Regions from separate parts of the Faecalibacterium duncaniae genome, predicted to be linked through region 3. Evidence: riboswitches for the same ligand, from Rfam matches in the RefSeq annotation. Region 3 holds a riboswitch; each other region holds the start of a gene.

Region 1 (7,173 bases), 980 kb from region 3:
AAAGCTCCCGCGCGTGCTCAAGGGCGTGCTGGATGTGGTGCTTACCCTGCCCATGGTGCTGCCGCCCACGGTCGTGGGATATTTCCTGCTGCTGCTGTTCGGCGCAAAAAGGCCGCTGGGCATCTTTTTCATGGAACATTTCGGCGTGAAGCTGGTGATGAACTGGTACAGCGCCATCTTTGCTTCCATCGTGGTGGCCTTTCCGCTGATGTACCGCACGGCTCGCGGTGCCTTTGAGAGTTTTGACGAAACGCTGGCCTGGTCGGCACAGACGCTGGGGCTTTCCAACACATGGATCTTCTGGCGGGTGCGAATGCCCTGCTGCCGTCAGGGCATTCTGGCCGGTACGGTGCTGGCCTTTGCCCGTGCGCTGGGCGAATATGGTGCCACCAGCATGATCGCAGGCTACACGCCGGGCAAGACGGCCACCATTGCAACCACGGTCTACCAGCTCTGGCGCACCAACGATGAAGCCGGGGCCATGCAGTGGGTGCTGGTGGATATCGTTATCTCGGCGGTGGTGCTGCTGGCAGTGAACCTGCTGGAACGCAGGCAGAAGCAGGGAGGAAAGCACACATGAGCCTGGAAGTAAATGTGACCAAGCGGTTTGATGGCTTTACCCTCCACGCTGCGTTTACGGCGGGGGATACTGCCACCGCCCTTCTGGGTGCGTCCGGCTGCGGCAAAAGCATGACCCTGCGCTGCATTGCAGGCATCGTCCGGCCGGACGAGGGGCGCATCGTGCTGGATGGCCGGGTGCTGTTCGACAGCGCTCAGGGCATCGACCTGCCGCCCCAGCAGCGCAATGTGGGTCTGCTGTTCCAGAACTACGCCCTGTTCCCCAACATGACCGTGGAACAGAATATCCTCAGCGCACTGAAAAAGGAAAAGGACCCTGCCGCCCGCAGGGCCGCCTGTGCCGAGGCATTGCGGGCCATGCGGCTGGAGGAACTGGCCAAGCGCCTGCCCGGCGCGCTTTCAGGCGGGCAGCAGCAGCGTGCCGCCCTGGCCCGCATCCTGGCGGCCAAGCCCCGCATCCTGATGCTGGACGAGCCGTTCAGCGCGCTGGACAGCTACCTGCGCGAGGAGGTAGAGGGGGAAGTGGGCAGCCTGCTGGCCGGGTTTGCGGGCACGGCCCTGCTGGTGACCCACAACCGGGACGAGGCCTACCGCCTGTGCAGGGAGATGATCGTGATGGACAGCGGCGAGGTGCTCCGGGCAGGCACGACCAAGGAGGTCTTTGCCGACCCCCGCACCCGTGCTGCCGCCCGCCTGACCGGCTGCAAGAACATTCTGCCCTGCACCCGGGTGGGGGAGCATACCGTTCATCTGGCGGGCTGGGAACAGCCGCTGACCGTGGCTCTGCCGGTGCCCGAGGGCTGCCGCGCCGTGGGCATCCGCGCCCATGACTTTGCACCCTGCGCTCCCGGCACCCCCAACAGCCTGCCGGTGCAGGCTGTCTCCACCAGTGAGAATCCCTTTGACTGGAACATGATCTTCACCCTGCCCGGCGGTGAGGCCCGCCTGTGGTGGAAGGTGTCCAAGGAGACATTGGCGGCCCCGCCGCCAAAAGCACCCGCCTGCCTTACTGCCGCCCCGGAAAATATCATGCCGCTGATCTGAGGCAAAAAATCGTTTTCTCCCTGCTCCCGAAACAGAAATACGGAGCAGGGAGAATTTTTTTGAAAAAAGTACTTGACTTTATCAAGTGATGCAATTATACTAGACCTTGTCAAGTAAAGGAGATGCAAAGAGTGATCCAATCGACCATATCCTTCTACGTGATGGAGTTTTACAAGCAGTTCGCAGCCTACACCACCCAGCAGCTGCAGGAGTTTGGCCTGAGCTTTGGTATGATGTATTTTGTGATCTACGTGGGCAAACATCCCGGCTGCACCCCGGCTGAGATGACCAAAAAACTGCACCTGGACTGGGGCCACTGCCAGCGCAGCGTGATCAAGCTGGTGGAAGATGGCTTTATGACCCGGGAAAAGCAGGGCCGCAGTTATCATTTGGGGCTGACCCCGGCGGGTGAGAGAGCATTCCGGACCTGCCACCAGGTATTTTTCGATTGGGATGCACAAAATTTGAGCGGGCTGACCGAAGAGGAACAGCACCAGCTCCTGAGCCTGCTGCAAAAGGCAGCACGGACGAGGAAAGAGAGTGTGTAACATGTACGACACCATCCTGAGCCCCATTGATTACGGTGGAATGCAGCTGAAGAACCGCATTATCTTTGCCCCCACCACCTTCGGCCTTTCGGACGAGGAATATCTGGCAGAGATGGAGCGGCTGGCCAAGGGCGGCTGCGCCATGATCATCATCGGCGACGTGCCGGTGGCCAAGAGCCGGTTTGAGAAGTCCCTGTTTGACAAAAAGGGCTTTGCTTTCTATCAGCAGATCTGCGAGACTGCCCACAAATACGACTGCAAGGTCTGCGCCCAGCTCCACCAGACCGATACCGACATGATGTCCATCATCAAGTGCATCCCGGGGATGCTGATGAAAAAGATCACCCCCGACCAGCTGCGGGAGCGGATGAACGATGCCGTGGGCCCCTACATCACCAAGATGTCCCAGAAAAAGATCCATCAGATCATCGCGGGCTTTGGCAAGGCTGCTGTGCTGGCAAAGCAGGCGGGCTTTGACATGGTGCAGGTGCACGGCGACCGGATGTGCGGCAGCTTCTCTTCCGCCATCTTCAACCACCGCACCGATGAATACGGCGGCAGTGCCGAGCGCCGCGCCCGCTTTGCCGTGGAAGCTGTCAAGGCAGTGCACGCCGCTGTGCCCGGCATGGCCATTGACTACAAGCTGGCTGTCCGGCAGGAGAACCCCCATTACGGCAACGCCGGTGTGGTGGAGGAGGAACTGGCCGTGTTCGTGCCCCTGCTGGTGCAGGCAGGCGTGACCAGCTTCCATGTGACACTGGCCAACCACTCTGCGCTGGAAAACACCATCCCGTCGGCCAGCCACCCCGAGTTCAAGGAGACCGGCTGCTTCCTCAAGTTCTGCGATGAGGTGCGCCGGTATACCAGCGTGCCGCTCTGCGGTGTGGGCGGCCTGAACGACCCCGATTTTGTGGAGCAGCAGCTTGCCAGCGGCCGCATCCAGTGCGCGGCAATGTGCCGCCAGCTGCTGGCCGACCCCAACTGGGTCAACAAACTGCAGAGCGGCAATGCGGCAAAGATCCACCGCTGTGTTCGCTGCAACAAAAAGTGCCTGGGCGGCCTGATCGCCCATCAGGGCACCCGCTGTGTCTATGATGCCCTGAACGCAAAAGAACAGGGCAGCATCTGATCTCAAAGAGAATAAAGGAGAATGACCATGAGCTACGCCATCGTTTTCAGCAGCAAGACCGGCAACACCCGCCTGCTGGCCGACACCCTTCGCGCAAGCTTGCCCCAGAATGAGTGCACCTACTTCGGAGCACCGGCCCCGGAGGCACTGGAGGCTGAGACCCTTTACATCGGCTTCTGGACGGACAAGGGCCATGCCGATGACACCCTCACCGCCTTTTTGCAGACCCTGAAGGGGAAGCGGGTCTTTTTGTTCGGCACCGCAGGCTTTGGCGGCAGTGCGGAATATTTCGAGCAGATCCTGGCAGCGGTGCAGAAATCGCTGGATGAGAGCAACACGGTCATTGGAACCTATATGTGCCAGGGCAAGATGCCCATGATTGTGCGCCAGCAGTACGAAAAGATGCTGCAGCAGCCCAACCATGCACCCAACCTCGAGATGCTGATCGAGAACTTTGACAAGGCGCTGGCTCACCCGGATGCCGCAGACCTCGACCTGCTGCGCAAAAAGGCGGCAGAGGTGCAGGCATAACGGAAGAACTCTTCAAAAAAGCAGATTTTTTGAGAAAGCTGCTCCAAAACAGTTGACAGGTTCTGTCCGATGTGGTAGGATAGCGTCGAGGAAATGGAAACGGCTCCTCAAGGTGAATTGAATATTCTCGGCAAAACAGTCGAAAGGCTGTGACGCAAAGCTACAGGGCCTGTAAAATGGCAGCCAGCTGCTTCTCAAAGAAATCTTTCTTTGGGCGACCTGCTTAGATTTTCTAGGTGTTGTTTTGCTGAGTGTATTGCAGAACAACACCTTTTTTCGTTCTCAAATTTCTTCCCAAAAGAAGAAAGGCACGCAAAACTGAATATCCTCGGCAAAGCAGTCGAAAGGCTGTGACGCAAAGCTATAGGGCCTGTAAAATGGCAGCCAGTTGCTTCTCATCACCTGAGGGTCTCCACAGCGGAGAATGGGTGTTGAGTGACCTTCATCTGAAGCATCAGATGTCGATTGCCGAGTATACCAGCAATCGACACCTTTTTTCATGGGGTAACACAAAAGAGGTTCAACACCATGCGTAACGCTTCGATGAAAGTCCTGAAGAATCTGGTCTGCTGCGCCGCATTCATCTGCCTGATGTTTGTTCTGGCAATGCCCGCACACGCAGCTTCCAAGGCCGATGAGCTGCTGCAGCTCGTCAACGCAGAGCGTGCACAGGCTGGTGTGGCTCCTCTGAGCATGGGCAGCAGCGCACTGAATGCTGCCGCACAGGCCCGTGCAAAAGAACTTACCGTCAATTACTCCTACAACCGCCCCAATGGCAGCCGCGAGTTCACCATCCTGCCGGAGTACGGTGTGGACGATGTTTCCGTGGGCGAGAACTACTGGGCAGCTGCTGAGGATGCTTCGGATGTGGTCGCCGCCTGGAATCGCTACGATTTCTTCAAGGAGCGGATGCTGGACAAGGATGCCACCTCCGTTGGCATTGGCTACTACGAGGGCGGCGAGTATGGCAATTACTGGGTGATGATCTTCACCTACGCCCGCGGCACCAGTGAGAACGGTTTTGCACAGGAAGTGCTGGCGCTGGTCAACGCTGAGCGTGCAAAGGAAAATCTGGCACCTCTGGCTATGGGCGATGCCAAGCTGCAGGCCGCCGCCGATGAGCGCGCAAAGGAAGTGGCAAAGGTCGCTTCCCACACCCGCCCCGATGGCACCAACTGTTTCACCGTGCTGAAGGAGTACGGTGTGTCTGATACCGCCACCGGCGAGAATGCCGCCTGGGGCGAGACCACGCCCGAAAAAGTCGTTGCAGACTGGATGGCTTCGGAAGGCCACCGTGTCAATATCATGGACCCCGCCGCCAAGTATATGTGCCTTGGCTACAACTACGATGCCAATTCTCAGTGGGGCCACAACTGGATCCAGATCTTCGCAAAGTAAGCGGATGACTTCCATTGAGCGTTGTACGATGAAATAAAATAAAGCAAAAAGAGATGCACCCCGCTCCCTGAACCGGTTTCAGGAAGGCAGGGTGCATCTCTTTTGTTTTTTATTCTGCTGCCATCTCAGCCACATCCTCGGGGCTGAAATCGCCCAAGGGCAGGATGAGCCGGCCCAGCGTCTCCTGCGGCAGGGCGGCAAGCCGGGCACTCTCGTCCGCAATTTCGGCAGGGCAGAGGACGTGCACGCCGTCTGCACCGGTCTCTACCCGGGCGCGGTGGCCGGTGGCAATGTACTGGATGCCCAGCCGGTCAGCCGCCGCCAGCAGGGCGGGGAAGCGCAGGTCGGCCGGGGCAGCGGTCTCCTCGGCCAGCTGGCTGGCCAGTTCGCTGGCATTCAGGGTGATGCACTCGATGCCCAGAGCCTTGGCGGCTTCCTTGGCGGCATCCACAACGGGGTCATCGGTGCACAGACGCACCACAGCGCCCATCACCGCAAAGCCCTGCTGCTGTAAAATGCGGACAGCTGCTTTGCAGCCCGTGCCGCCGCACAGGCCCACCAGCACCTTGTCCTGCTGCTCATAGGTATCGAACCCGCTGCCGGGCAGAAATGTATCGCTCATCGTCCCTGTCTCCCTCCGTGTGCCTGACTTTGTGCCACGGCCAGCTGGTCGCAGCGCTCGTTTTCCGGGTGGCCTGCGTGGCCCTTGACCCAGACATAGGTGATCTTGTGCCGGGCTTCCTGCTCCAATGCCTGTTCCCACAGGTCGGGGTTCAGGGCAGGGGAGCCGTCGGACTTTTTCCAGCCCCGGCGCTTCCAGCCCCTGGCCCAGCCCTTTTCCAGCCCATTGATGACGTACTGGCTGTCAGAGCACAGCCTCACCTCACAGGGCTCCTTGAGCTGGCGCAGGGCCTCGATAAAGGCGGTCAGCTCCATCCGGTTGTTGGTGGTGGAAGCATCGCCGCCGCTGAGCTCTTTTTCGTAGACCTTGCCGTTGAAGCGGTAGCGCAGCACTGCACCCCAGCCGCCCGGGCCGGGGTTGCCGCTGCACGCGCCATCGGTGTAAACTTCGACTTGTTTCATCTGTTTCTCCCGGAACTTGAATTTTTGGATACCTCTATTTAGAGCTATTTTTCCGGTTCTGTCAAGAGGAAAACGTATCATCCCCGGCTTTTCCGGCAAAGCTTTGAATTGACAAAGTGGACAAGAAATACTATACTGTTTGTAACAAAATGCGTATAGGGGCGCACCGATGCGGTGTGTCCGGCCGGAACGGGGCAGTGCCGCGGTCGCATCGAACAGATGGACTGACAGGGCAGAAATTACTCCGTTCCGGCCATCCCAGTGCCGAAAACGGGCATGGAAGCGAAAAATTCTATACGATGGTTTCGATGGGAGCGGCGGTGCGTTTGCTGCTCCTTCACAGCAGACAGGCCGCTCGCAAAGGGGTGTGCCTGCGTTTTGTAATTGATTTTGGAGGTACCGCATGGCACAGGTCAAAGAACAGAACCCGGCTCAGGCTCAGAACAATCCGAACAGAAACAGTGAATCCGGCGGGGAAAAGCGTACCCGCACCCGCCGCCCTTATTATAACCGGCGGCCCCGCCGCGCACAGCAGCCCAAGGAGGCCGCTGTGCCCATCCACATCTACCCGCTGGGCGGTCTGGGCGAAGTGGGCAAGAACATGACCGTGTATGAGTGCAACGGGGATATGATCATTGTGGACTGCGGCCTTGTATTCCCGGACAGTGAGATGTACGGCGTGGACATGGTCATCCCCGACTTTACCTTTGTGGTGCAGAATAAGGACAAGATCAAGGGACTGCTCATCACCCACGGCCACGAAGACCACATCGGCAGCATTCCCTACCTGCTGCAGAAGTTTGATCTGCCCATCTACGGCACCCGGCTGACCTGCGGCCTCATCCGGAACAAGCTGGAGGA
Region 2 (7,173 bases), 310 kb from region 3:
TTTAAAATGTTCAGGAGCCGGGGCAGCACCCGGCTCTTTTCCGTGGTGGCGTTCAGCTGCACACAGACTGCGGGCGCTTGAGCAGGAACACCGTCAGGGCCAGCGTGATGGCCTCGGCGGCGGGGAAGGCCGACCACACGCCGTTCATGCCGAACAGGGCGCTCAGGATCAGCGAGCAGGTGACGATGGCGGCCACGCCCCGGCTGACCGAGGTGATGGTGGCTTCGGTGGGGCGGTTGACCGCACCCAGATAGCCCGCCGCAACAATATTGCAGCCTGCAAAGAAGTAGCCCAGGAAGTAGATGCGCATACCGCTGTGGGCATATTCGGCCATCAAAGCAGAGCTCTCGCTGTTGAAGAGGGCAACAAAGGTATCGGTAAAGCCAAACACGGCACCGTACAACACCGCCGCCAGCGCCAGCGCAGTGCCGCAGCCCAGCAGAAGCAGCTTTTTTGCTCCGGCCATCTCATTTTTGCCGTAGCACTGGCTGATCAGCGGCTGGGCACCCTGGGCCACGCCGTTGAAGATGGCTGTTGCCACCAGCGCAAAGTTTGCCACCACGCCGTAAGCGGCCACGCCCACGTTGCCCGCCAGCCGGAGCAGCAGGAAGTTGAACACGGTGGTGGTCACGGCAGAGGAGAGCTCCCCGACGAAACCGGAGATGCCAAGCTGGCAGCTCTGCACCAGCAGCCGGGCCGAGGGAGCCTGCCGGACAAAGGTGAGCGTGTTGCTCTTTTGAAAGAAGTGGCGGCTGCAGATGGCGATGCTGAGCACCGGCGAGATGGCCGTTGCCAGCGCCGCGCCGGGCAGGCCCAGCCCCATGGGGAAGATGAAGATGTAATCGAACACCACATTGAACAGGCTGCCGCTCAGGGTGGCCACCATGGCAAGGGACGGGTCGCCGTCGTTGCGGACGAAGGCCGAGAAGATGTAGTTGCACATGAAGAAGGGGGTGAACAGCAGGAAGATGCGGGTGTAGTTCAGGCCCAGCGCCACGATGTCCGCATCGCCGCCCATGAGCTGCAGGAGCGTGCCCGGGCAGAACGCGCCCGCCAGCATGAACGGGATGGCGATCAGGCAGGCGCAGAGGATGGCGTTGGAAAAAAACCGCTGCGCCCGCGCCTCGCCCTGCGCCTGCAGGATGGCGTACCGGGTGGCCGCACCCAGGCCGATCATCGAGCCGAAGGCAAAGATCAGGTTGTACATGGGCAGGCAGAGGTTCAGCAGGGTCACGCCGTCGGTGCCCGCCGCCTGGGCGATGAAATAGGTGTCGGCCAGAATATAGCACGATGTGCCGATCAGACCGAAAATATTCTGCGACACATACTTGAAGAACTGCTTTGTCAGGTTCATGGAAGCTTCCTTTCCGCGGGGAGAATAGGGGAGTGAAACGTAAAAACGACTACTACTATATCATAAAACTTGGCATATTTCAACGAAAAAGCGAGGAAACACGCCATCATTTCCCAAACGGAACACTTCTCCCCGGGGCGATGCTGCTATCCGAAAATGCCATACAAACACTATCGCTTTTGTGCAACTTGCCAAAGATGCTTTTGGGTTATTGACAAAAAAAAAAAAAAAAAAAAGTTTTATGATTTTTGTGTAAGATGCCACGTTGAAACAGAAAAAACGGCAAACCAGTCGAAAGGCTGCGACGCAAAGCTACAGGGCCTGTAATATGGCAGCCAGCCGCACTTTCTCAACCATACCGCACATGGGCATCACCTCAAGGGGCGGTAGATTCCCAAAGTACAAAACGCAGAGCGTTGTACCAGCCATTTGGCCGGTGCGGCGCTCTTTTTGCTTTGTGCGGGCATGGTTATATTTTGGGAGTAATTCATAAAAGGAGGATTTTTATGAAAAAGCGTTTCGTCAGCTTGTTGGTTGTAGTATGTATGCTACTTACACTATTTCCGGTGTCAGCGTTTGCAGATAATGCAAAAAGCGGTGAGTTTCATACGGATGGAATAAAAACACAAGATGGAAATTTTGTGTATAGTGTAAATGATGATGACACTGCAACGTTGGTACAATACATTGGCTCGGAAGATGTGCTTGCGGCAAATAATTATGAAGTTGATATTCCTGCCGAGTTTGACGGACATTCTTTGAGTAAAATCGGACAGGCCGCGTTTGCAGCAGAATATCATTCTAATTTTAAGTATTGGAATGCAACCTGTGGCAAGATTCAAAAAGTTAAAATTCCAGAATCGGTGACATATATTTGCTCGGGTGCTTTTTATCATTGTGAGTCTTTGAAAAGTGTTAATATTCCAGAGAATGTTGAAAAGATTGAATGGTGGGGATTTGCAAATTGTACAGGGCTAAATGATATTACTTTTGAAGGTAATAGCAAAATCACAACAATTGAGATGGAGTGCTTCTCGAATTGTTCGAGCCTAGAAAGGATTGATCTGCCAGAAGGGATTACAGATATTCGTTGGGGTGCTTTTGAGAACTGTACTTCACTTATGAATGTTGTCATTCCTTCTAACACTGAAAGAATTTACAGGAAAGCATTTTACAATTGTGCGCTCGGAACGGTTACTTTCCCTGCATCTTTGAAAGGAATTGAAGTTGCGGCATTTGGTAGGCCGATTTCGCTGACAAAAGTTTATTATGCCGGAACAGCCGATCAGTGGAATGCTCTTGTAAGCGCTCCCTTTGTTCCTCTTGATGGCAAGACGGATGGCACTAGCAAAAACTTCACTGGAATTAATTATAAAGAGGATTCGCATGGCGGCAATAATGAGCAGCTTCGTCAAGATGGGCTGGTTATAATCCCTTGCAAGATGGATGTGACCACCTCCAAGAGCGACTACTTGGTCAATACTCCCGTTGATGTGAACATTGCCATTGCCCCCGGTACTGATATGAACAAGATTCTCAATGGCAGTGTTGCTTTCACCTACGGTGATGAAGTTGAAAAGGTAGAACTGAACGGCAAGGAACTGACCGAGAAAGAATACACTGTTCAGAAGTTGGCTCAGATGATGAAACTGACTTCCCGAAGCAGTGATATCAAAGCAACCCTGAATGTGACCTACAAAAAGACCGGCAGCTACACCTTTGGTATTGCAGTGAACGACAGCAATGACGAGACCATCTGCAATGCGGATGCAAAGGTCGTTGTTGGCGAAGAGGCCGCCGAACTGACCCCTGCAACCAAGCTCTACACCCTGACCGTCAAGAATGCTGATGTTACCATTAAGAATGGTGACGAAGAGATCAAGGCTGAGAAGAACGACAAGGGCGAGCTGATCGCCAAAGTGCCCGAAAAGGCTGACGTGACCGTGACCTACACCAGCCAGAGCGATGCCGTTGCATTTGACCAGTGGACGATTACCACCGATGAAACGCTGGATGTGGATGTCAAGAACAACCCCCTGAAGTTCCAGATGCCTGCCGGTGGTGTGACCATCGAAGCCATGACAAAGGATGCCTCCATTGAGGAGGACGAGCCCAACATTCTGGGCACCACCGCAGTGGTTGGCACTGCCGCTGTTGGCACCGCCATTCTGGCATGGCAGGGCTACCAGCTGAGCACGGAGCTGTACCTGAAAACCGCTCTGCCCGCCGGTACTGCCATCCCCACAAACCGTGCCGAGCTGGCCCTGCTGGTGTGGAACCATGCCGGTAAGCCCGCACCCGCCGCAGTTCTGCCCGCCGATGCAACCGATACCCAGAAGGCCATTGCCTGGGCTGTGGAAAACGATCTGCTCAAGGCCGCAAAGGACAACGGCGAGACCTATGTGGATACCGATTCCGTGAGCCGTGTTGAAGTGATCCGCGTGTGGAATAAGGCACAGGAAAAGTAAACCCCACCGTCATCCCTTCGGGATGCCACCGCCCCTAATAGGGGCGGCCTTGGCAAAAAGGTGAAACTATCCGCTATGCCAAGGGCCCCCCTATTAGCGGGGGCTGTCGCTGAAAGCGACTGGGGGGTTGCCCCCATAACCTAACCATTCTCTATTCCCAAATAACCTGTGGAAGCGCCCTGCCGGGGAACCGGTGGGGCGCTTCTGCATAGGGGCGGGAGCCGAAACCGCCGCTTTTTCCGCTCTAGCGCCGTGGTTTTTATTGACAAGCTCCCGGCTTGCTATTATAATAGAACAGTCATAATAGCATTCGTGCGCGGCTTTGCGGCTGCGTCAATCCAATAGACAAGGAGAAGATCCAAAATGGCACAAGAAATCAAGATGTCCGCTTCCGGCCTGAAGGCGATGCAGGACGAACTGGAATACCTCAAGACGGTCCGCCGCAAGGAGCTGGCCGAGGAGATCAAGGAAGCCCGCAGCCACGGCGACCTTTCTGAGAACAGCGAGTACGATGAAGCCAAGAACACCCAGGGTCTGGTGGAGAACCGCATCACCGAGCTGGAGCAGATGGTCAAGAACGCTGTGATCATCGACGAGAGCGAGCTGAGCGTGGACAGCGTTGCTGTTGGCACCCACGTTTCCATCAAGATGATCGGTGACGATGAGGCCGAGGAGTACGATATCGTTGGCCGCACCGAGGCTGACCCCATCAACGGCAAGATCAGCGACGAGAGCCCTGTGGGCCACGCTCTGCTGGGCAAGGCCGTGGGCGAGAAGGCTGAAGTCCTGCTGCCCTCCGGCCAGATCGTCGAGTACGAAGTGCTGGCCATCACCCACGCCGCAAACTGAGCCTGAACGGGAGGAAACCATGGAAGAGCAAAAGAGAAACCCCGCTCAGGGCCTGTCTGAGAGCGAGCAGGTGCAGGTGCGCCGCCAGAAGCTGGCCGACCTGCAGGCTGCCGGAAACGATCCCTTCACCCTGACCAAGTTCCCCCAGGACGCATACTCTGCCGACCTGAAGGAAGAGTTCAAGGATCTGCCCAACGAGACCGACAGCGGCAAGCAGGTCGCGCTGGCCGGCCGTATGATGTCCAAGCGCGTGATGGGCAAGGCAAGCTTTGCCCACCTGCGCGATGACAAGGGCGATATCCAGCTGTATGTCCGCCGCGACGAGCTGGGCGAGGAGGCCTATGCCGCCTTCAAGAAGCTGGACGTTGGCGATATCATCGGTGTCAAGGGCGAGGTGTTCCGCACCAAGACCGGCGAGCTGAGCGTTCGTGCCACCGAGCTGACCCTGCTGGCCAAGAGCCTGCGCCCCCTGCCCGAGAAGTTCCACGGCCTGACCGATACCGAGATGCGTTACCGTCAGCGCTATGTGGACCTGATCGCCAACCCGGAGGTGAAGGATACCTTCGTCAAGCGCAGCCAGATCCTGAAGGAGATCCGCGCCTATCTGGACGAGAAGGGCTTTTTGGAGGTGGATACCCCCATCCTGACCCCCTTTGAGATCGGTGCCTCCGCCCGTCCCTTCTACACCCACCACAACAGCCTGAACATGGACATGGTGCTGCGCATTGAGACTGAGCTGTACCTCAAGCGCCTGATCGTGGGCGGCATGGACCGCGTGTACGAGGTTGGCCGCATCTTCCGCAACGAGGGCATGGACCCCAAGCACAACCCCGAGTTCACCAGCATCGAGCTGTATCAGGCCTTTACCGATTTCCACGGCATGATGGACCTGGTGGAGGAGCTGTACAAGCGCCTGGCCCTCAAGATCTGCGGCAGCATGGTCATTCCCTATCAGGGCAAGCAGATCGATATGAGCCACTGGGAGCGCCTGACCATGGTGGAGGCCGTGAAGAAGTATTCCGGCGTGGACTTCAACGATTGGAAGTCCGACGAGGATGCCATTGCCTCTGCCAAGGAGCATCATGTGGAGCTGCCCGAGGTCCCCACCAAGGGTGCCATTCTGGCCGAGTTCTTCGATGCCTTTGTTGAGGACAAGCTGATCCAGCCCACCTTTATCTATGATTATCCTGTCGAGATCAGCCCGCTGGCCAAGCGCAAGCCGGACGATCCCGCCTTTACCGAGCGCTTTGAGTACTTCATCGACTGCACCGAGTACGGCAACGCCTTCAGCGAGCTGAACGACCCCATCGACCAGAAGGGCCGCTTTGAGCGTCAGGTCGCCGAGCGCAAGGCCATTGAGCCCGACTGCAAGGCTCAGGTGGATTACGACTACGTCAACGCTCTGGAGTACGGTCTGCCCCCCACGGGCGGCCTGGGCTTCGGCGTGGACCGCCTGGTCATGCTGCTCACCGACAGCGCCTCCATCCGCGATGTTCTGCTGTTCCCCACGATGAAGCCGATTGAGCAGTAAAATGCAAAATTAAAACGCAGATACGATGAAATTATGAACAGATTTCAAGCGACATCTGCGGTACTACACCACAACTACACCAATTTTGGGACGTTTTCCCGAAAAAGAGCCTTACAAAGCGGTGTGGTGTAAGAAGTGAATAGACGGATTGGTGTAGTAGGTACACCGAACTCCCAAAACGAAGATACGGCAGCTATGTTGCGAAAAACAACGTAGCTGCCGCTTTTTGTTTCATATAAGGATTTTATGCTACCAATCGGCGTTCCCTGCGGTTAAATCAGCTCGTCGCTGGTGATTATAAAATGCACCTTGATTCAGCATACGCCAAAATTTACGCCAATGATTCATAGCACACGTTCCACCCAACGCAGTGCAGCGTTAAGACGCTCACTTTGCCGGTCATGATGGCCGTAGTCATCCAGCACAGTTTTAGCTCCACATGTCGCTTGCAGGGCAGTGTGGACTCGTTGGGCGTAGCTATAGGCATCACACAGACGGTTGTTGTGGCCTTCGCCCTCCCGGATACCATTTTGCAGATAAACCTGTGCGGAGTAGTTTTTGGGGACATGTTCCTCTATGAAATCGGCAACACCCGGATACCAGAACGACCCACAGAGGGAAAATACTGCAGCAAAGGCATCTGTTTCCCAGAGACTCATGGTTGCAGCCAGACCGCCCAGCGAATAGCCGCCATACGCCAGTTTTTCCGTGTCAAGGGCGTATTCGTCTATAAGCGCCGGGAGAATTTCGTTGTTCAGTTCTCGATGATATTGTCCTAGCTGCCCGCCAAAATCCGGTGTGCCCGGTCGAAAAGCCGGTTCTGGCCACGGGGTATACTCTGAAAGTCTGTTATTGGGGTATACCCCCACCAACACTGCTCGTTCCGTGCGCAGATTCAACTGCTCAATCAGTTCCCCATCGTTGAGTAGGATTGCAGGATTTTTGCCTTTGCGCAGTCCCTTTTCCGGGAA
Region 3 (7,173 bases):
GGTGACCGCGTCTCTCAGGGCATGAACGTGAAATACGCTTTCCAGCAGCTGGATGAGCTGCCCGCAGGCTTCACCATCCCCGAGGGCCGTGTCAAGCCCTGGGGCACCTGCCACGCCGTGCTGGCCGCAAAAGACCTCATTGATGGCCCCTTCGCTGTCATCAACGCGGACGATTACTACGGCCCCGAGGCCTTCAAGGTCATCTATGAGTATCTGTCCACCCATCAGGACGGCGCAGTTTACGATTACTGCATGGTGAGCTACCTGCTCAAAAATACCGTCTCTGAGAACGGCACCGTCTCCCGCGGTGTCTGCGTGGTGAACCCGGACGGCACCCTGCACAGCGTGACCGAGCGCACCGGCATCGAGACCTATGAGGGCGGCATCCGCTGCACCTCCCTCACCGGTGAGGGCACGGATGACCTGCCGGTGGAAGCACCTGTCAGCATGAACCTGTGGGGCTTCGGCAAGAGCTTCCTGGACGAGGCCGACCGCCGCTTTGCAGGCTGGCTGCGTGAGAATCTGCCCCAGAACCCCCTCAAGTGCGAGTATTTCCTGCCCACCGTGGCCAGCGAGCTCATCGATGAGGGCAAGGCAGCGGTCACCGTGCTCAAGAGCACCGATAAGTGGTACGGCGTGACCTACCGTGAGGATAAGCCCACCGTGGTGGCCGCCATCGCCCAGAAAACCCAGGAGGGTCTGTACCCCGAGGATCTGTGGGCGTGAGCAAAACAAAATCTGCTTGACTTTTTGAGCGATACAGCATATAATAAAGCTGTAAAAGAGATTGGTTGCAGTTCATAAAACTCACCAAGTAGCAACAAGAAGCCCCCGCGGTAGTGCGAATACCGAGGGGGCTTCCTGCTTGCTAAGGATTAGTGCTTACCGGCCTTGAACTGGTCGTCAAGCCACTTGCAGATGTAATAGCTGACTACACCCGCTGCGACGGACAGTGTAAAAGAGATTATAAAGTTCATAAAACTCACCCCCTTCCTCTTATAGATCGAGGTCGGAAGGCCGACAAGTACAGTATAACAGAAAATTCGACACATTACAACGCAGAAGCGCCCCATCCGGTGAAGGATGAGGCGCTTCTACGTATATTTGGGAATATTCGGGGATGGCGTTAGTTGTTCTTGAGCTCCTGTGCTTTCTGCCATGCATTCAGCACATCAAGCTTGCTTACGGGATTGGCCGGGAAGAACTTCATCTCTTCCGGAGCCGTGCCCTCATCATTCAGGTCAGGGATAAGCTCATTCTCCATGGCCCAGCGGGCGGCGTGCTGCAGGTCCATATCCCGCTCTTCCTGCCCTACATCGGGGTAGAGCAGTTCGGATTCGGGCATGGGTTTGCCTGCATCCTCCCACAGCATCATGGCAAGGGCGCTGCGGTTGCTGGGGAAGTAGGGCAGAGCCATCAGCTTGCCTGCAAATTCAGCACCCAGAGAATAGGCCTGATAGCCCAGCACTGCACCGCCGACAACAACAGTAGTGCCGATCACGATGGGGCCAACGATATCGGGCTCGTCATCTTCAATGGATGCATCCTGTGTCATGGCTTTCAGGGTCACGGCCTTTGCAGGCATCTCAAAGTCAAAGCTTTCCTTATCCTGATAAGCGTTCGGATCATCCAGGCCGGTGATATCCCAGTGGCCAAATTTCAGACCGCTATCTGCAAAAGCATCCTTATCAAATGCAACACTCACCGTTGCACCCTCGGGGACATTAAAGGAACCGTCCTCGTTGGCATTCTTTTTAACGATCTCGGTGATATCCTCGGGGTCAGCACCATCCTTGCCGGGCACTGTTACGCTGGTGATAACGCCGTCCTTCAAGGTCAGCGGGTGGCAGACCGGAGCTTTGGGGGCGAGCTCCCAATGGGCATAGAAGGTGATGTCCTTCGTAATTATTTCGTTCACATTCAAGGGCTGGTCATCTGCGGTGTACCAGCCGGTGAACTTGTAACCCGCACGGGTGGGATCATGGATGGCAGTCAGATCGTTTGCCTTGGTATCAGTGATTTTTTCGGTCTTATAAACCGGCACCTCAGCGTCGTCGTTCAGTTCGCCGCCCTTGGCATCAAAGGTCACCTTGCAGAGGTAAAGAAAATTGCGTTTTCTCAGTTTATCATTGGCATCAATGTTAGAATTGTCATCATTGTCTGCAAGCAGAGCATCTGCGGCGGCCTTGTAGTTTTTGTAGTAGATGGCACCATTGGGGTTCCCAGCTGGACAACCTTTCAGACTGTCTTGGAAAGAAGTCAATCCAGCAGGGAGCATAATGTATTCCAGATGGGTGCAATAGTCAAAGGTACCAGGTCTAATGGTTGTTACATTTTCCGGGATGGTGACGTTCGTCAGATTAATGGAAGTGCAAGAATTAAAGGCATGATAGCCGATCGTCTTAATATTCTCACCTAACGAAATCGTTTCAAGAGAAGTGCACCCTAAAAAGGCCCGGTGTCCTATCGATGTGGCAGCGTCCTTGATGGTAAGAGATTGCAAGTCATGGCATTGTCCAAAGGCATCATTGCCGATGGAAGTGACGCTCTGTGGAATGGTGACACTCTCCAGCTCAATGCAATAATAAAAGGCATCATCGCCGATCGTCTCAATATTCGTCTTAATATTCTCACCGAACGAAAGCGTTTTAAGATGAATGCATTGGAGAAAGGCTTTCTTGCCGATGGAAGTGACGCTTGGTGGAATGGTGACGCTCGTCAGACCACGGCAATCATAAAAGGCCTCATCGCCGATCGTCGTAATTTTTTTACCTAATGAAAGCGTTGTTGTAAGAGGGCATTCCGTAAAGGCCCGGTTTCCTATTGATGTGGCAGCGTCATTGATGGTAACAGAGTCCAAGTTGTGGCAACCTGCAAAGGCAGAATCGCCGATGGAAGTGACGCTTTGTGGAATGGTGACCTTCTTCAGAGCAGAGCAACCTCTAAAGGCATCATCGCCGATAGCAGTTACAGGGAATCTGCCAAAATCTGTGGGTATGGTGATGTCGTAGGAGCCATCAACAAGGGCACGAAATTTTGTGATGGTTGCAGTACCGTCTTCTGTATTTATCGTATAGTCATACTCGTAATCGCCATAGCTGGCTGTACCAGTTGGCGCTGACGTGTCTTCTGCAAATGCCGTGACTGCCGACAGGGGCAGCATGGTGATCATCATGCAGACCGCAACCAATAAGCTGATCAAACGCTTAGGTTTCATAATTCTTTACTCCTTTTCCATGATATTCCCAAAAACTCTCTCTATTTCAGCCAAAACAAAAGAGCGCCGCACCGGCCAAACGGCTGGTACGACGCTCTGAACCCTTGTAGACCCGCTGCGCGCTCGCTCTCCTGAAGGGAAGCCGACGCATCTTCACAAGGAGGTGCAAGGTTTCGGATTACCTTACCCGGAGAGAATAACGTGCGGCTGGCTGCCATATTACAGGCCCTTGTAGCTTTGCGTCGCAGCCTTTCGACTGGCTTGCCGATTCTTCAGTTTTTAGCAGGAATAGCATATTGCACAGGATAAAATACTCTTTTTTTGTCAATATGACGAAAATAGATTTGGAAGAGTGTACAAAAAAGGAACGTATAATGTTGAAAACAGAATGAGAACAAAAGCGTGCAGCAGAACAAGATCTGCCTGATTTTATGGAGAATGCAGCGCAGGAAAAATGCCCCTGACCGAAAGAAGCCGGTCAGGGGCATTTGGGGTTGCTGCAGCGGGCAGGGTCAGTGCCTGCGCTCGTACTTCAGGCGCTCCCGCAGCTCGTCCAGAGAGCGGTGCTTTTCGCCGTGGCGCAGCTTGGGGTAAGCGCGGAGCATACGGCCCTTGCCAAAGTACTTGGAGCTCCGGGTGCGGGCGCGCATCTCCTCGCTGCGGGCCTGCAGTTCTTCGGCCAGCTGTTCCAGACGGAGCAGCTCTGCCGTGCGCTCTGCGGTGCCCTTGGCGGCCAGCTTGACGGCAGCGGCGGCCTCAGAGGCATTGAGCCGGGCCTCCTGGGAGGACTTGCGGGCAGCCTCCATGGCCTCGTCGGCCTTGGCGCGCAGGGCGGCAGCGGCATCCCGGGGGCTCAGTTTGGCGGCATTGTCCCGGGCCTCGGCAGCTGCCAGCTTGAGCTGCAGGCGGCTCTCGTCCATCTTCTGGTCCACGTCCATGGCGGTGGTGCCCAGCAGCTCGGTCATGGCATCGGACACGGCGTGCATACTGTCGGCCACCTTTTCCAGAGCATCCAGCTCACGGGCCAGGTCAGAGGCCGCAAAGGCGGTCACCACCACGTCGGCGGCGTAGCAGGCGTACAGGATGCACATGAGGACAAAGCCCACCATCTGGGGGACCATCTCCACAAAGCCCGCGATCACGGGGTGAACGGCCTTCATCACCACAACGGTGCCAACGCCCCACAAAAGGGAGAACTCCAGGCAGATATATCCGCCGATGTTGAAGGGGAAGTCGCTGTAATCCCACCACCGGGTGTGGTAGAGCTTGTAGAGCGCCCAGCCGCCCACCAGCTCCAATACGCTGGGCAGGATCACGCCGCCGAGATAGAGCAGCAGCAGGTTGTCTGCCAGCGGCGAAAGGGTGAACAGCACAATGATCATGCCAAAGCCGTAGATGGGGCAGACCGGGCCGTTCAGAAAGCCGCGGTTCACCAGCTGGCCGGTGGAAACGGCGGCATAGATGACCTCCAGGCACCAGCCCAGGCAGGAGTAGATCAGGAAAAACGCCAGGATCTGATACAGCGAAAAGCCGCAGACCATGGTGTTGACAAAAAAGGACATCTTACTCCTCCTTTGCGGCGGCAGCGGCTTCCTCCGCAGCCTTCCTCTTTTTCAGGACCTTGGGTTCGATCCAGGTCACGGCGGCATCGCCGGGCAGCTTTTTGGCGATCAGGGCCTTGATCTTGATGCCCATCTCGGTGAACATCCCCTCGTGCTCGGTGCGGATGTTCCACTCCGGCTCGTTTTCGTGCAGGTCAAAGGTCTTCCAGGTGATCTCGTAGCCGGAAGCGGGGAAGTACTCCAGGCTGTCGCGGAACAGGTCGTCGTCATCGGTCTTGAAGTAGATCTCGCCGCCGTCCTTCAGGAATTCGCGGTACTGGATGAGCTGGCGGGGATAGGTGAGCCGGTGCTTGTTGGAGGAAGCGTTCTTGCTCCACGGGTTGCAGAAGTTGATATAGATGCGGCTGACGGTATCCTGGGCGGTGAGCACGCCCTTGATGCGCTCGATGTCGGTGCTCATGATCTTCACGTTGTCGATGGGGCGGCCTGCCTCGGTGTAAGCGGCCTCGATCTTGCGCTTGGCAAGGATCAGCACCTTGTCGGTGATGTCGATGCCCAGATAGTTGTTCTCCGGGTGGGCGCAGGCCAGCTGGGAGATAAAGCCGCCCTTGCCGCAGCCCAGTTCCAGCACAAAGGGCTGCTCCGGGCGGGCATACTGTGCGTGCCACTTGCCGCCCCAGATCAGGGGCTCGTGGACGTGGAAATCGGCGGCCATCAGCTCATCGTGGGCGTAGGGTTTGAAACGCATTCTCATAGTTTGTCATTCTCCTTGATGTTGTGTGACTCCTTCAGCCGCCTTCGGCGGCAGCTCCCTCAGCGAGGGAGCCACTGGCGAAGAGGGAAAATTTTCCGTACAGCCAAAGCCTCCCTCATTGAGGGAGGTGGCATCGCGCAGCGATGACGGAAGGAGTTATTTCGTCTTTTTGATGTTGTGTGACTCCTTCAGCCGCCTTCGGCGGCAGCTCCCTCAGCGAGGGAGCCACTGGCGAAGAAGGAAAGCTTTCCGTACAGCCAAAGCCTCCCTCATTGAGGGAGGTGGCATCGCGCAGCGATGACGGAAGGAGTTATTTCGTCTTTCTCAAAAATTCTTTCACCTGTTCCGGCTCTGCGGCGCAGCTTCCCTGGCAGATGCCGGGTTTGCCGCCGCCGCGGCCATTGAGGGCGGCGTTCAGGGCTTTGGTCAGGGCGCGGACATCGCCGCCCGCCTGGGCAAGGCAGTAGCCGGTGCCCTTTTCGTTGGGGGTCAAGGCCGCGCACAGGCCGGTGGTGGCTTCGGTCAGGCGGACAGCCAGCCGGTGCAGGCCGTCCGGGTCCAGCCCCGGCACGATGCGGATGGCATCCGCACCGGGCGTTACCTGCGCGGCCAGCGCGTCAAAGAGCTGGCTGCACAGCCCGAAGTGGGTGAATTTCAGGGCGGTGTACTCGTCATACACCCGGTGCACGGCGTTGGCCGTCTCGCTGGCCTTGGCGCTGAGCAGGGCACCGATCTCTGCCTGCCGTGCCCGCATGGCCTGTGCGGCTTCCAGCGCGCGCCCGCCGCAGACGATGCTCAGGCGCACGCCGCCCTTATAGTTTTCGGCGGCCAGGATCTTGATCTGGCCCACCGCGCCGGTAAAGGCGGTGTGGGTGCCGCAGCAGGCACAGACATCCGCCCCGGGGATGGTCACGATCCGCACCTGCCCCTCGATCTCCTTTTTGGAGCGGTAGGTCAGGATGGCCAGCTCCTCCCGGGTGGGGTAGGTGATGTTCACCGGTACATTCTCCCAGATGATGCGGTTGGCGGCAGTCTCGGCCGCTTTCAGCCCCTCGGCGGAGATGGGGATGTTCGTGTCCATCCGCACGGCATCGGAGCCGATGTGGAAGCCCACGTTCTCGGCCCCGAACATGCTGTGCAGGATGCCGGAGAGGATGTGCTCGCCGGTGTGCTGCTGCATCTTGTCAAAGCGCCATGCCCAGTCGATGGCCTGTGCGGCTTCAGCCCCGGGCACCGCCCCGGCGGGCAGGGAAGTGACCATGTGCCAGATGACACCCGCCTGCTCGTGGACATCGGTGACAGTCAGCACCGTGCCGTCGGCAAGGGTCAGGGTGCCCCGGTCGGCAGGCTGGCCGCCGCCCTCGGGGTAAAACACCGTGCCGTCCAGCGCGATGCGCCCGCCGCCGGTCCGGCTGTCCGGCTCTGCGGCTAAAATATGCCCCACCGCCTCCCGGCGGTAGGCATCGTGTTCATAGTATTTTTCGGTTGGCTGCATAAGCACCTCCTAATATAAAAACAAGTATACCACGTTTTTTGCCTGTGGAAAATAGTCTGCGGTTATGTTATGATAGAAAACAGACAAGCCCCAGCAAAAAGTTTGAGACGAGGAAGGATTTACAATGCGTGAAAGTGGTATTCTA

Evidence for each region. A riboswitch is a leader RNA that binds a small molecule or an ion and turns the genes downstream of it on or off. The one in region 3 is predicted to bind cyclic di-GMP.
Region 1: linked by a shared signal. The riboswitch ahead of GXM22_RS09480 (CAP domain-containing protein) and the one ahead of GXM22_RS14180 (leucine-rich repeat protein) in region 3 are both predicted to bind cyclic di-GMP.
Region 2: linked by a shared signal. The riboswitch ahead of GXM22_RS15475 (leucine-rich repeat domain-containing protein) and the one ahead of GXM22_RS14180 (leucine-rich repeat protein) in region 3 are both predicted to bind cyclic di-GMP.

What each region holds. Positions count from the first base shown of each region.
Region 1 is NZ_CP048437.1:1,952,058-1,959,230, reverse strand. Features, by position in the region: gene modB (molybdate ABC transporter permease subunit) at 1-580, shown strand, start outside; gene GXM22_RS09500 (sulfate/molybdate ABC transporter ATP-binding protein) at 577-1,623, shown strand; gene bilQ (bilirubin utilization transcriptional regulator BilQ) at 1,746-2,171, shown strand; gene bilR (bilirubin reductase) at 2,173-3,300, shown strand; gene bilS (flavodoxin family protein BilS) at 3,328-3,831, shown strand; cyclic di-GMP riboswitch class I at 3,951-4,026, shown strand; cyclic di-GMP riboswitch class I at 4,152-4,227, shown strand; gene GXM22_RS09480 (CAP domain-containing protein) at 4,360-5,229, shown strand; gene GXM22_RS09475 (adenine nucleotide alpha hydrolase family protein) at 5,339-5,851, opposite strand; gene rnhA (ribonuclease HI) at 5,848-6,312, opposite strand; gene GXM22_RS09465 (ribonuclease J) at 6,716-7,173, shown strand, end outside.
Region 2 is NZ_CP048437.1:2,622,493-2,629,665, reverse strand. Features, by position in the region: gene GXM22_RS12595 (helix-turn-helix domain-containing protein) at 1-5, shown strand, start outside; gene GXM22_RS12590 (MATE family efflux transporter) at 53-1,354, opposite strand; cyclic di-GMP riboswitch class I at 1,626-1,701, shown strand; partial or broken gene GXM22_RS15475 (leucine-rich repeat domain-containing protein) at 1,861-2,607, shown strand; gene GXM22_RS15310 (hypothetical protein) at 2,797-3,822, shown strand; gene greA (transcription elongation factor GreA) at 4,186-4,671, shown strand; gene lysS (lysine--tRNA ligase) at 4,691-6,202, shown strand; gene GXM22_RS12570 (alpha/beta hydrolase-fold protein) at 6,547-7,173, opposite strand, start outside.
Region 3 is NZ_CP048437.1:2,934,779-2,941,951, reverse strand. Features, by position in the region: gene GXM22_RS14185 (nucleotidyltransferase family protein) at 1-726, shown strand, start outside; gene GXM22_RS14180 (leucine-rich repeat protein) at 1,127-3,217, opposite strand; cyclic di-GMP riboswitch class I at 3,417-3,493, opposite strand; gene GXM22_RS14175 (putative ABC transporter permease) at 3,730-4,779, opposite strand; gene trmB (tRNA (guanosine(46)-N7)-methyltransferase TrmB) at 4,781-5,533, opposite strand; gene GXM22_RS14165 (alanyl-tRNA editing protein) at 5,844-7,028, opposite strand; gene malQ (4-alpha-glucanotransferase) at 7,153-7,173, shown strand, end outside.